Regions from separate parts of the Yersinia entomophaga genome, predicted to be linked through region 3. Evidence: predicted binding sites of a transcription regulator. Region 3 holds the regulator's gene; each other region holds the start of a gene.

Region 1 (5,095 bases), 1.9 Mb from region 3:
AAATGTTCCAGCTTTTGCGGACGTTATCTTTTCGTTCAACCGTAGCCAGAAACTCTCTCTGTTCCAGCTGATAGGCTTTAATCACTTCGATAATTCGATCGATGTTTTTGCGGTTTTCAGCGCTCCAGTTCATGTTCTCTTTTTGCGCCAACAGTGTAAGGATATTATTGATATGTTTGGCGTTAACCGTCATAAACGCGGGATCGTAAGATCGTTCGTACAGCGCCCGATTGTACTTTGCCTGGTTCACTTCATCGTTAATTTGATAGCTCAGGTCAACCTTATAGGCGCGCGCTTCGATCTCGGAAAAGTGGTAAGCCCCGGTACCTGCGATGATGCTAACCAGCAGCAGCATAATGAAAAAACTTAATCCCAGTTTTTTCCCTACTTTTACGTTCTCAAAGCTTCCAAATAAATTGCTCATTGCAGCCATACTATTCTCCGTTATGCGGTATTCCTAAGACAGATCAATCAGCGCTGGTGAATTCAGGGAAGGGTCTAGTTATTTGGGGAATGATTATTGCTGGTTTAACTATTGAGCAGTAACTAGCCTGTTTAACTCAGGCTTTGTTTCTCAATAGCGATGTGGGCAATAGTTCTTCTTGTACAATCTATCGGCAACTCATGGTTAAACTTTAGCAATAAAAAGCGCTGTTAATAGCCGTTCTGGTGCTATTCCCTGCGGTGAGATGGGGGAGATACTCGTGGAAATAGCGATGTGCTTAGGATGTATCTGCGCCATCAGCGGGAATTCTATAGGCAAAAAAATGCCGGCAATCCAGCTGCCGGCATGGTCATTAGCGAGAAAGGGCGGAAACCCGCGCTGACTCTGGCTAATCGGGCTTATTTTTTCGCTTCAGCGAAACGTTTAGCCGCTTCGTTCCAGTTAACCACGTTCCAGAATGCTTTGATGTAGTCTGGGCGACGGTTTTGGAATTTCAGGTAGTAAGCATGTTCCCACACATCCAGACCCAGAATCGGGAAGCCAGATGCGCCAGAAACCGCTTCGCCCATCAGCGGGCTATCCTGGTTAGCGGTAGACACTACGGCCAGTTTGCCGTCGTCTTTCAACACCAGCCACGCCCAGCCAGAACCGAAACGCGTTGCCGCAGCTTTTTCGAATTCTTCTTTGAATTTGTCTACGCTACCGAAATCGCGCTCAATAGCGGCTTTCAGGTCGCCTTCCAGCGTGGTGTTCAGCGCCAGACCTTTCCAGAACAGGCTGTGGTTAGCGTGGCCACCGGCGTTGTTACGCATGAAGGTGCGCTTGTCAGCAGGAACTTTGCTCAGGTCTTTGATAACTTCTTCCACGCTCAGGCTAGCCAGCTCCGGGTAAGCTTCTAGCACGGTGTTCGCGTTGTTAACATAAGTCTGATGATGTTTGGTGTGATGGATTTCCATCGTCTGCTTATCGAAATGTGGTTCTAGTGCGTCGTAAGCATAAGGCAGTGATGGCAGTGAGTAACTCATATTCATCGTCTCCGTAGTGTAGAGCGGCGCAAAAAAAGTGAGCGCCACGTAAGCATTCGGATCATTATAGTTAAATAAATGATATTGAAAATGATTATCAATGCCGTAGTTTTTGTGTGGTTACTGCGTGTTCTCGATAAAATGAATGTGTGACGAAACTTTTAATATTCTTTTTAATTCAATCACTCTTCGATACGACGGGCACTTTTTTTTTGTGCTTCACACTCAAGAATGATGGCTTTCTCTGCTGCCCCCTCTTCCCCGCACTAAAGCGAAATAAGGTCACCGCGTGGTTCGATCCTCTATGTGCAGCTTTAACTCAGTATTGAGCCAATAAAAGCCACCGCCTTTAGATTAACCGCTGCGGATGAGTGTATACCGTGGCTCTGCCGGGTTTGCTAAAACCGACCAGCGTGAGATTGCAACGCTCGGCGACCTCAACGGCTAGCGTGGTGGCGGCAGACACGGCAAATAGAATCTCGATGCCGCACATGGCGGATTTCTGCACCATTTCATAGCTGGCGCGGCTGGAAACCAATACCGCGCCTTGCTGCCACGGCTGTTTGGCTCGTAGTCCTAAAAGTTTATCCAAGGCGACGTGGCGACCGACATCTTCGCAGCCACCTAATAATTCGCCTTCTGGGTTAATCCAGGCCGCCGCATGGGTGCAACCGGTGAGCTGGCCCACGGTTTGTACCTGTTTTAGCTGCCCCAATGCTCTATCCAAATGGTTTAAATCAAAACGTTGGCTGAAGGGCAAAGGCGTTATTGGGCGGAAAATATCGGCCAGTTGCTCGATGCCACACACGCCGCAGCCAGTGCGGCCCGCCATGGCTCGGCGTCGTTCTTTCAAACCGGCAAACCGGCGGCTGGATAGCTCAATTGCGACCTCGATGCCGTTGCAGGTGGGATTAACGTCGATAGCGTAAATATCCTGCGGGCGACTGATAATCCCTTCTGATAAGGAAAAACCGAGGGCAAAAGCCTCCAGATCTTTCGGCGTTCCCATCATGACGACATGAGAAATCCCGTTATATACCAGAGCAATAGGCACTTCTTCCGCCAGCCAGTCGGGCTGAGTGGTGGTTAAGTCCTGCCGCTGCCACAGCTTGAGTTGTCTGGCACCGCAAACATCGGTCGAATTGGCTGTTTGTGCTGGTTTGATCTGGCTCACTGATGCGATCCTGAGTGTTATATCCCATAATGACAGTGTGGTAGTATTCCACGGTAAGGATAAGGCTGTGAACCTTATTCTCTATCGCGGCAAAGCGGTAGTGAGATAACGATTTTAGCGCTGACGCCTTTATCGGGGAAAGCGCCTGTTAAAAACACTGTGACAATCGTGAATTGAGGAGAGACCCATGCAGGTCAGCAGAAGGCAGTTCTTTAAGATCTGCGCTGGCGGTATGGCAGGAACCACGGCGGCGGCACTCGGCTTTGCGCCGGCGGTGGCGTTGGCGGAAACGCGACAGTATAAATTGCTGCGAGCCCGCGAAACCCGTAATACCTGCACATATTGCTCCGTTGGTTGCGGGCTATTGATGTATAGCCTCGGCGACGGTGCAAAAAACGCCAAAGAGAGTATTTTCCACATTGAAGGCGATCCGGATCACCCGGTCAACCGTGGTGCACTTTGCCCGAAAGGTGCTGGCCTGATTGACTTTATCCACAGCGAAAGTCGTCTTAAATATCCAGAATACCGCGCGCCAGGCTCCGATAAATGGCAGCGAATCAGTTGGGATGATGCTTTTACTCGTATCGCCAAACTGATGAAAGAAGACCGAGATGCGAATTTCATTAAGACCAACGAAGCGGGCGTGACCGTTAACCGTTGGCTCAGCACCGGTATGCTGTGTGCCTCTGCATCCAGTAACGAAACGGGTTATCTGACTCAAAAATTCAGTCGCGCTCTCGGCATGCTTGCCGTAGACAACCAAGCACGTGTCTGACACGGACCAACGGTAGCAAGTCTTGCTCCAACATTTGGTCGCGGTGCGATGACCAACCACTGGGTTGACATTAAGAACGCGAATTTAGTTATCGTCATGGGCGGTAACGCGGCTGAAGCGCATCCAGTGGGATTCCGCTGGGCGATGGAAGCCAAGATCCACAACAATGCCAAGCTGATCGTGATAGATCCGCGCTTTACTCGTACTGCATCGGTGGCTGATTTCTATACGCCAATCCGTTCCGGTACCGATATTGCGTTCCTATCCGGCGTACTGTTGTATCTGATCACCAACGAAAAAATTAACCGCGAATACGTCGAGGCTTACACCAACGCCAGCCTGCTGGTGCGGGAAGACTTTGCCTTTGAAGACGGCCTGTTCAGCGGCTACGACGCCGATAACCGTAAATATGATAAAACCAGCTGGAACTATCAGTTGGATGAAAACGGCTACGCCAAACGGGACGTCACCCTGCAAGATCCGCGCTGCGTTTGGAACCTGCTGAAAGAACATATCAGCCGCTACACGCCGGAAGTGGTTAGCAATATCTGCGGTACGCCGCAGGAAGATTTTATCAAAGTTTGTGAATACATTGCCGAAACCAGTGCTGCGGATAAAACCGCGTCCTTCCTGTATGCACTGGGCTGGACTCAGCATTCCGTCGGCGCGCAAAACATCCGTACCATGGCAATGATCCAACTGCTGCTCGGCAATATGGGCATGGCCGGTGGCGGGGTTAACGCCTTGCGCGGTCACTCCAATATTCAAGGTCTGACTGACCTTGGCCTGTTGTCGCAAAGCCTGCCGGGTTACATGAACCTGCCGTCCGAAAAACAGCCGGATCTGGAAACCTATCTTGCTGCCAATACGCCGAAAACCCTGTTGCCGGGTCAGGTGAACTACTGGAGTAACTATCCGAAATTCTTCGTCAGCATGATGAAAAGTTTCTACGGGGATAAAGCGCAGAAGGAAAATAGCTGGGGCTACGATTGGCTACCTAAATGGGATAAAGGCTACGACGTACTACAGTACTTCGAGATGATGTCGCAGGGTAAGGTCAACGGCTATCTGTGCCAAGGTTTTAACCCGGTTGCTTCGTTCCCGAATAAAAACAAAGTAATAGCTTCACTGTCCAAACTGAAGTTCCTGGTCACTATCGATCCACTGAATACGGAAACCTCGAATTTCTGGCAGAACCACGGCGAGTTTAACGACGTCGATCCGTCAAAAATTCAGACCGAAGTGTTCCGTCTGCCATCTACCTGTTTTGCTGAAGAAAACGGCTCTATCGTGAACTCCGGCCGCTGGTTGCAATGGCACTGGAAAGGCGCAGACGCCCCCGGCGAAGCCATGAACGACGGTGGCATTCTGGCGGGTATTCTGATGCGCTTGCGCGAGATGTATCAGCGTGAAGGCGGTGCGGTGCCGGAACAGGTGCTCAATATGACCTGGGACTACCTGACGCCAGACAATCCAGAGCCGGAAGAAGTGGCGATGGAAAGCAACGGTCGCGCATTGGCAGATATTACCGATGCCGACGGCAAAGTGCTGGTGAAAAAAGGCGAGCAATTGAGTACCTTTGCTCATCTGCGCGATGACGGTACTACCGCCAGCGGTTGTTGGATCTTTGCCGGTAGCTGGACGCCAGCGGGTAACCAAATGGCACGCCGTGATAA
Region 2 (5,095 bases), 1.9 Mb from region 3:
ACGGATTTTCACCTGCGGGCAATCCAGACACCAGCGCAGTATAGATCTCAGCTATACGTCGCGTTAATGCGGTAAAACTAAAGCCATCCACCATTAAATGATGATAACGCTGATACCACAACCAGCGCTCTTCGCCTTCAGGCCGATCTTTCGCCGGACTCACTCGGAATAACAGATGGCGATAACCCGGAACATTCGCAGATTCAGGACGATCCGCTCCCAAAAGATCCGCTTCCATCAAAACCTGAGCGGCGAGGGCGGCATCGTTTCGATCTCGCCAATCCAATATTTCCGCAGGCGCGATCTGCTTAGGATCGATGGCCTGAGGAATCCACTGTACCGGCCCGTTATCACCCGTGCCAAAGCGGGCGTGGACAATATCGGCCTCGGCCAGTCCCTGACGGAGCGCGGCTTGAAAATGTGCCACATCGAGATGACCACGGAGTTCGATATAATGCGCGACAGCGTAAGCGTTATTTTGGACCGCGATCTGATCGGCAAACCAGATACCCGGTTGAGCTGCGACCAGCGGTAATTCGCTTTCGTTCGCGGCCGAAAAAGTTAGGGTTAAAGCCTCTGACACGGCAACAATTCCTTATTTGGCAAGTATCAAGAATCCGGTTATTCCGGCGTCTGTCCATCGGTCATGCTGGGCTATCTCATTCGGCGCAGCCTGTCAGCGGTTACGCATCTACAGCGCGAAAAAACCGCCTGACAAAGCATTTTTAAGGGTTTTAGGCGCTGCTAGATGCAACATGACAAGAGATAGGTTTTTATTCCGGTTGAGCATTCATCAGGCGCTGAGGGCGCATATCCGTCCAGTTCATTTCCAGATAGCGTACGCAGGCTTCCCTTACCGCCGGACCAAATACCGGTTCCCAACCGGCGGGAATCGCAGTGATTTCAGGCCACAGGCTGTACTGGCGCTGAGCGTTGATCAGCACAAAAAAGGGAATGCTTTCATCATCAAAAGGGTTCACTTGGGCTTCATTCATCATATTAATTACTGTCATTTTTAAGATTGAGTAAATAATGCAGACCATCGATTAATCCGCCCCGCCAGCACACGGCATCATGCCCGCCAGAATAAAAGCGGCAGTTTACGCGGTGAGGGGATTGCTCTAATGCATGCTGCATTTCCTGATTAACCTGATAAATCACGTCTTCCCTGCGCCCTGCCTCCATAAAGATATCCAGTTGATGATCGGCTCCCACGCCTTGCTGAACTTGCTGAGTAAGCCAACCGGCAACTTCAGCGTTGCCGTCGGGCATCAGCGCGGAATCATCCATACACGGCCACCAAAATGAACCTGACTGACTGAGTACGCAGCCAAAGCGCTGCGGCCAATGTAGCCCAGCATACAGCGCGGCTAAGCCGCCATAACTTTGCCCTGCAACCACAGTGCGTGAGGCCAGGCCACTAAAAGGCTGATACTGCGCCACCAGCGGCAGAAGTTCGGCCTGAATCGCCAACCAGAACTCCCGATTACAAGGCAACTCTTCCCCGCGATGCTGCTGATCGATAACGTCAATCAGCACATAAACGGTGGGAGGGAGCTGGCCGCTCTCGGTTTGTCGATCCAACACGCCAAATACCGGCTGCCCCTGCGCCCAATATTGCCCATCCAGCAAAATAGCCAACGGACGATCCTGCGGTTGATCGGTTTCCCCAGTGGAATAGATCCAAATATTGCGACTATTACCGAGCAACTTACTGTTCCAGAGGATCTTATGCAGACGCGCCGGATCGACTGGCGGCGGATTGCCAGCATCGACGTCTTTCCAAGCAGGCTGCGGAAGTGAAGCGGGAAGATGTACTGCAGAGAGAGGTGTGCCACGGTTGCTGTAATGTGGTCGAATTCGATTTAGCGGGTCGCTTTCTGCCAGATCCAGTAAAGAAATCCACCAGTTACGCTGCGCCATGCGCCGCTGCTCATGGCTACCTTCCGGCAGTTGCAAACACTGGCTGGCGCTGACCGGAATCACGCTATAGCTACCGCGAAAATCAGGCTCAACCTCAGTCTGCCAATACCACACATCGGAATCACCGAGGCGCTTTAGGCATTCAGGCGTAAAACTGTGGTGGTCAGTGACACCGTTAACATCAATATAAACTCGGTTGAGGGAAGACTGCTGAGCGTTTCCCTGTGGGTCTCGCCATAAAAACGTCAGTTTTACCCGATCTGTCTCTCTAGGTTCAACCAGAGGAGTGCCCCACTGCGCAACCTGTTGCCACCATGCCTCACTGCCAGCCTGAGGATCGCTTAATAAGCTTTGGCTGTCCGGATAACTGTTCACTGCATTCACAACCTTCCCTCGCTGTTTCAACTTTCTGTATCAGTCCTGAAAACCATTAGGCAGGCTAAAGATTGATTCATATATATTTAGGGATACAAGCAAACACAAATAATATTGAGAACTATTTGTGTTTGCAATAACATAGTTGGCATTCGCTCTAATACATCAACTTATAGTTTGCTCACCCCATAGGCAAACTGGCGGCGCTTAGCACAAAAATAAAGCGGTAATACCGTCGATGTACTGATTTTGGCTGGATTGGATGGCCTTAGAGACACTGCGTTAAGGTTTGGCAGGAATGCGCGAACATACCCAGCCGAGCCTGACAATACGTAATACCGGGTGACCTTAAGCCCTGATTGCGCAAACACGCTTTTTATTTTTATTAATTGTGTTCTAGGTAAGGGATAAATCATGTTCGATCTTTCTGGCAAATTGATGCCAAGGAAACTACCGCTTCGCGTCAGCTCTACCTCTAAGACTTTACTATTTACCTCTGCACTTATTCTTATTCCGTCTCTCGGCGCTCAGGCCGAGACGAATAAAACTGCCAATGCGCCGAAAGAAGATAAATTAGTGGTGGTTGCACAGGCGGGCAGTGGGGAGGAAGATTCAGGTTTTGTAGCGACCAATAGCTCCACGGGGACGAAAACCGATACTCCACTGATTAAAACACCTCAGGCCATCTCCGTTGTTACCCGTGAGCAAATGGCGGCGCAAGATGCGACCTCAGTCGCTCAGGCATTGCGTTATACCGCTGGCGTTATCTCTGAATATCGCGGCGCTTCCAACCTGAATGACGAAGTGACTATTCGCGGTTTCGGCTCCGTTCCTCGTTTCCTCGATGGTTTGAGCTATAGCTCCATCGGCGGCGTGCGTCGCGCTGGCCAAATCGATCCCTGGATGCTGGAACGGGTTGAAGTCGTCCGTGGCCCGGCGTCGGTTTTATATGGTCAGGTTAACCCAGGCGGCCTGATTAATATGGTCAGCAAGCGCCCTACCGCTGAAAGTATCCATAAAGTACAGGCTCGCGTCGGAAATAATAAACTGGCCGAAGCGGCATTTGATTTTGGTGGCGCCCTTGATGACGAGGGGAAAGTCCTTTATCGCCTGAACGGTATCGGCCGCACTCAAGATGATGCGGTGCAATCATTTAAGCAGGAACGTTTTGCCATTGCTCCGGCAATAACTTTCTTACCAAATGAAGATACCAGCTTCACCTTATTAACCAGCTATCAAAGAGAGCCTGAAGCCGGTTCACGTAACTTCCTTCCGGCCAGAGGATTACTGACCGCGACTCAGTATGGTTATATTCCGCGTGATTTTAACGTCAGCGATCCCGCATTTGATCAATCATGGCGTGAACAAACTTCCGTCGGTTATGCTTTCGAGCATTATATTAATGACACCTTTAAATTCCGTCAGAATCTGCGTTATACCCAAATAAAGCAGCATTATAATTATCTGGTATTTTTGGATATGCAGCCTGACAACCGCACCATGAATCGCCGTGCGCAAATCGAAAGACAGCAATATGGCGAATTCTCGCTTGATAACCAATTGCAGGCAGATTTCTGGACCGGTGAATTAAACCACACGGTATTAACTGGGCTGGATTACAAACGTACCCGAATTGATAGCCAGTTCCTGATGGATCGCGGCAGCAAATACGATTTGGACTGGGTATCTCCGGTTTATGGTCTGAATATTCAGGAAAGCGCGCTGGGAGTCAGCGATGACGATCTGAATAAACTGGATCAGGTTGGCGTTTATCTGCAAGACCAAATCGAATATGGCAACTGGAATCTATTGCTGTCCGGTCGCTATGACTGGTCGCAAATGAAAGCATTAAGCCGCGTCACCAGCAAACAGACGCAGCAGGATGATAACGCCTTCACCGGTCGCGCAGCGGTGCTGTACGCCTTTGATTCCGGTATTTCACCTTACGTCAGCTATAGCACCTCCTTCGAGCCGAATACGGGTAAAGGCGCACCGGGTCACGAAGCGCTGAAACCTATTACCGCTCGTCAGGTGGAAGCCGGTATCAAATATCAACCGCCGGGTTCGCAAACCTTGCTGACTGCGGCTCTATATGATTTACGTCAGAAAAACATCAGCCAGCGCGATCAGGTGCTGAACTACGACATTCCTATCGGGGAAACTCAATCTCAAGGCTTGGAAACCGAATTAAAAAGCGCGCTAAGCGATAATATTGATGTCATCGCGTCTTATACCTACACCACGGCTAAAGTGCGCGAAACAACCCGCGTTGGCGAGCAAGGTAAAATGCCACCCACTATTCCACACCACGCTGCGGCGCTGTGGGGGATGTATACCTTTAACGAAGGCGTGCTGAGTGGTTTATCTACCGGTGCTGGCGTACGTTATATGGGCACCAGTTGGGGTGATAGAAAGAACACATTCAAAGTACCGGCGTCTACCGTGTACGACTGGATGATGCGTTACGAATTAGGTAATGCAGTTCCGACGCTGAAAGGGACCTCACTACAGGTTAACCTGAATAACATCACCGATAAGGAGTACGTGGCAACCTGTTCAACCGATTCCGCCTGCTTCTATGCTCCGGGTCGTACTGCTACCGCAACCGTCAGTTATTCCTGGTAATCGCTGCGTATACACCGCGCCTGTCTGCTGGCAGGCGCCGATTTCCTACTGCCTTCCTCTTATCTTCCATACAAACCTTAAAGAAAGGTAAATATTTCCCCACGCGTTCACTCTCCCTTCATCGCCACGACAATATAACTTTATAAAATATAATAAGTTAACCTAATAATAA
Region 3 (5,095 bases):
CTTCGCCGCCTGAGCACTGCGCTGTGCCAAATTGCGCACTTCGCTGGCAACCACGGCAAAGCCGCGCCCTTGCTCACCGGCTCTGGCCGCTTCAACCGCCGCATTCAGAGCCAGAATATTGGTTTGAAAAGCAATACTGTTAATCACTGTGGTAATTTCGGCGATTTTCTTCGAACTGGCAGAGATATCGGCCATAGTATGCACTACGTCAGAAACCAGAGAGCCACCCTTTTTCGCCGTAGATGATGCCGTCGCCGCCAATTGGCTGGCGTGATGAGCATTATCTGCGTTGTGTTTCACCGTCGCCGTGAGCTGCTCCATGCTGGCTGCGGTTTCTTCTAATGCCGCGGCCTGCTGTTCGGTACGGGAAGACAAATCGGTATTACCCGCAGAAATCTCAGATGCACCATGATAAATACTGTCGGTGCTGTCGCGGATTGCGCTAACGGTGTTGGCCAAACTGGTCTGCACATCCCGCAATAGTGGGAATAACTGGCCGACACAGTTGCGCCCAAAATCGACAATGGGTTGTCCCAGCTGACCGGAGGCAATCACTTTGAAATGGTCGCGCATCATATTGAGCGGACGCACCAGATTTGCCACCAAAAAGCGATCCGTCGCCAGTAATATCAACAGACCAATCACCAGCGCCGAAACCAGCGTAACGCTGCTTACCTTGGTAAGATGAGCAAATTGCTCCTTCACCACGCCGATTTCTGCCGATGCAGTTTTACTGAATGCCTCGGATGACGCGCCATACTGACGGCTTAAGGCTGGTACCGTTTGCTTGGACAACAGCTGGTAAGCAGTATTATCACCGGCCATAGCCGCTTGATACAGTGGTTCCACCCCTTGGGCAATCAGGGCATTCCAGTTAGAAATAACATCCTCAACCAATACCGGGCTGAGCTGCGCATGATCGATAGATTTAAACTGTGCCAAGTTCTTTTTCAGGCTATCCAAGGCCAGATTGGAGGATTTCAGCTCACGATCGGCATCTGCGCTATTCCCTGCCAGACGATAATCCACTGAACGACTCAATCGGGTCACCATACGGAAATACTGATCGGTTCCCTGATTGACCAAGCTGATGTTATCGACCAAAACGCTATTCGCGTTTGAGGCTTGAGTTAACTCATTGAGTGATAATAATGTGTAAGCTGAAACTCCGCCCCAGAGCAAGCTAAATGCCCCGAGAACCCAAAGTAACGCTGCCCTGATGGTGATATTTTTCAAAAACTGCATGTTCGTTCCTTTTCTATTTATTGTCGGATTGTTGCCACAAAATTCTGGTGGAGTTTGATGACCGAAAAGCGATTTAGGACGTTCCATACAGCCAACGACTTCTCCTTCCTCATCAAAAATCGATTTGACAAGGCCCTCCTTGGCACCGCAATCGAAACCCGCGGGTTTCAATTCGGTTATCGGCAATCGTCTGCCAAGGTTGAGCGGTAGATGAAAATTTTATATCGCATAAACTTGATATAAGCAGAGAGATGTTTTCTGGCATGATGACGGCCTATTGGAAATAGTCAGTCTGAGGACTTAATTCCTTATTTCTATTAAGGATTTAGTCACCTGCGTAGTCCCTGATGACTCTTTTTTGAAACAATGGCTTAGCAATCAGCCTGTTAATAAAATCAGATGAGTCAGCCTCAGCAAAAAGGCGCTTTCCACAAGCACGATGAAAAATGTGTTATATTGTGGAGCAGCAGGCTCCACAACTAACGTAACTAATTGAATTCAAAGGTATAAATTTCATATGGCAACTGTAGGCATTTTCTTTGGCAGCGACACAGGCAATACCGAAAACATTGCCAAGATGATCCAAAAGCTACTGGGCAAAGACGTTGCAGAGGTTCACGACATTGCCAAAAGCAGCAAAGAAGATTTAGAGCAATTCGATATTTTGCTGATCGGGATCCCAACCTGGTACTACGGCGAAGCACAGTGTGATTGGGATGATTTCTTCCCAACGCTGGAAGAGATCGATTTCAATGGCAAGCTGGTTGCCCTGTTTGGCTGTGGCGATCAGGAAGACTATGCGGAATATTTCTGTGATGCCATGGGCACAGTACGTGACATCATCGAACCGCGTGGCGCAGCCATTGTCGGTCATTGGCCAACCGCAGGCTACCATTTCGAAGCGTCAAAAGGTCTGGCGGATGACGATCACTTTATCGGCTTGGCTATCGATGAAGACCGTCAACCAGAGCTGACCAACGAACGCGTTGAAGCTTGGGTAAAACAAATCAGCGAAGAACTGAGTCTGTCAGATATCGTGGGTTAATCTGCCTAACATGCCCTGAATTGCCTGGTTTGCGATCAGGGCATGGTTCTCCATTCTGGTGCGTAAATGTGCGGCAAAAACCCCACAAAAATAGATGATAATAAGGCGTTAACGAAACTAAACAGTTTTAAATTTGTAAGTTCCGTCGCCATCACTGTACACTAGGGCTATCTGTTCTCCCCGTTCATCAATACGCTGCATGATTAATCTTGCAAAGTGTGCAATTATATCTTTGTTAATAACCTACGGTTTTCATTTTGAGCTACCGGTTCTATAATGAGACGCAATTATATTTTTGTGCCTACCGATGTCATAGGCTGAACAGCCTCAATTTGAATAACAAAGTAACAGGACTGAATCCGCATGACTGACAACAACAGAGCATTAAAGAACGCTGGCCTTAAGGTAACGCTTCCGCGCCTGAAGATTTTGGAAGTGCTGCAAAAGCCAGATTGCCATCACGTCAGTGCGGAAGATCTTTATAAAAAGCTGATCGATATGGGTGAAGAGATTGGTCTGGCCACGGTTTACCGCGTACTTAACCAGTTTGACGACGCCGGTATTGTCACCCGCCATAATTTCGAAGGTGGCAAGTCTGTCTTTGAACTGACCCAACAGCATCATCACGATCACCTGATTTGCCTGGATTGTGGCAAAGTGATCGAGTTCAGCGATGAATCCATTGAAGTCCGCCAACGTGAAATCGCAACTCAGCACGGTATCAAGCTGACGAATCACAGCCTGTATTTATACGGTCACTGTGAAGGCGGCGATTGCCGTGAAGATGAGACTTTGCACGACAAAAAATAAGATCTGATTCATCAGATCCGAGTATCAGACCACCCTTCTCTAAGTCGTAAAATACACTTGGAAAATGCGTGGTCTTTTTTTTACTCCTCATAAATCTATTTTCCTTCTCCGCCTATTGTTATTTAGCGTTCAAATAAACAGATTAAATTTCAATTATTTTGGGCCTAAGTCATCTTTATCTAAAATAAGGCTCAGCGACTAAAAACGTTCGCAAATAATTACACTAAATAACAGGCAAAAAAAAACCCCGGGGGCACCGGGGAAATTACCATCAACTCAACTTAAACAGGAGATAACTAGACACAGCTTAATAACACTCAGTTTAACAACAGGTTAATTTGGCCCCAATTGCTCAGGGCCGATACTACAACTAGACGGATAATTACAAAGTTGCGCTAACGACTTCAGCACGACTGTTGCGCTTACCGTCCGGACTGGCAGAACGAATCATCACTTCGCCACTGACCTTCGGCTGGTTTTTGATATCGTATTTCTGCCATTGCTGACCACCGTCAACGGAGTATTCTATGGTCAGCCCCGGCAGGCTAACGTTAGCCTCCAATAAGCCGCCCTGAACACGCGCTCCCGGCACTGGCAGGCGATACGAGATACCGGCCTTATCCAGTTTTGCCAACTCGCGCTGACCCATAATATTGGCAAAACGCTGCCAATCGGCACTTAACGCCTGAGTATCCACATGATGGGTTTCTCCACCTTTGTACTCGCGGCCCGCTTTATAATCCTGCTCCCAAGGTGCGCGATGCCAAGCACGTTCTGCCAACGGCAGCGCTCGTGGGAACATCATGTATTCCATTTGATCGTCCGTACGTACAGTTTCATTCCACGACTGACCTGAAATACCGTGAACACCCGGCCAAGGCTTATCACTCTTGGCGCTGAAATGGTTACCATCGCGGTCAACGGAAGTTTCAGCGTTCTGCGGCATGTTATTTGGCGCAAAACTGAATACCTTAGCTTCATCGGTAAAACGAGTTGCCCAGTAATAGCCCCGCTCACGCGGGTTCACTTCATAAGGCATATCGAAGTAAACATAGTCTGGGTTAGAAGCGATGACTTCATAGCCTTTATTCGCCCAATCGTTCACCGAATCGGCTCCGCCCCAATACAGGGTATCCCAGAAGTTCACACCTACGCGTTTGGTAGCGAAAGCTTTGGCATCTTTGGCGTTTTTCAAACCATCCTGCCAGGCCTGCATTTTCTCAATACCGTGCGCATTAACCAACTTGCTCACTTCTATCGCAAAGTGGCTAGCGAGGTGTTCCACGTCCTCAATTTTTCCTTGCTTAACCATGTCCTGACAAACCTGAGACTTCGCCCAAGGTTTATCTTCGATGCTCTGATCGATAATGCCCTTGCCCGGCTCAATCTTGCCGTTTTTATCCTGGAAACCCGCGCCCAAACGGATATTTTTCGCCTCATCTCCGCCAAAGTGCCAGGTTTGCAGCGGCATACCCGCTTCTTTATGCATCTGAGCCATTTCGCCAATCACTTTATCCACAAAGCGTTTGGAAGAATCCAGGCAGGGATTCAGGTAGCTTTTACGCTCATAGAACTGAACTGAAGTCGTATTGGAATCATCCGTCGGGTCCAGCAGGCGGAATTCATTGGCTTCTGCTTCTTTACCCTGCTTCATCAGATTGTTATAGCGAGCTTCCATCGAAACGACCGCAGCACGGGCGTGAGCCGGCATATCGATTTCGGGAATCACTTCAATCTGGCGCGCTTTGGCATATTTCAGGATATCGATGTAATCCTGACGGCTAAAGTGCCCGCTTCCCAGATTATTGCTATCCGGGCCTGAACCTAACTGTGGCAATAAACAGGCATTTTCGCTGAGATCGTGGCAACGCTTGCTTCCCACTTCGGTCAGCTCCGGTAAGCCCGGAATTTCTATGCGCCAGCCTTCATCATCGCTAAGATGGAAGTGGAATTTGTTTAGCTTGTAAGCGGACATTTGGTCCAACAAACGCAGTA

What was found. Region 3 encodes Fur, which represses iron uptake genes when iron is present. Its sites were predicted from a motif close to ATAATAATGAGAACNACTATCAA; they were not measured.
Positions count from the first base shown of each region.
Region 1: the regulator Fur is predicted to act here: its motif matches at 1,549-1,571, upstream of sodA (superoxide dismutase [Mn]).
Region 2: the regulator Fur is predicted to act here: its motif matches at 2,407-2,429, upstream of fes (enterochelin esterase).

Region 1 is NZ_CP010029.1:2,684,968-2,690,062, reverse strand. It holds gene PL78_RS12260 (methyl-accepting chemotaxis protein) at 1-433, opposite strand, end outside; gene sodA (superoxide dismutase [Mn]) at 844-1,470, opposite strand; gene fdhD (formate dehydrogenase accessory sulfurtransferase FdhD) at 1,820-2,644, opposite strand; gene fdnG (formate dehydrogenase-N subunit alpha) at 2,832-5,095, shown strand, end outside.
Region 2 is NZ_CP010029.1:2,138,351-2,143,445, forward strand. It holds gene PL78_RS09760 (non-ribosomal peptide synthetase) at 1-583, opposite strand, end outside; gene PL78_RS09765 (MbtH family protein) at 774-995, opposite strand; gene fes (enterochelin esterase) at 1,000-2,307, opposite strand; gene PL78_RS09775 (TonB-dependent siderophore receptor) at 2,713-4,923, shown strand.
Region 3 is NZ_CP010029.1:260,852-265,946, reverse strand. It holds gene PL78_RS01320 (methyl-accepting chemotaxis protein) at 1-1,245, opposite strand, end outside; gene fldA (flavodoxin FldA) at 1,763-2,290, shown strand; gene fur (ferric iron uptake transcriptional regulator) at 2,654-3,100, shown strand; gene PL78_RS01305 (beta-N-acetylhexosaminidase) at 3,483-5,095, opposite strand, start outside.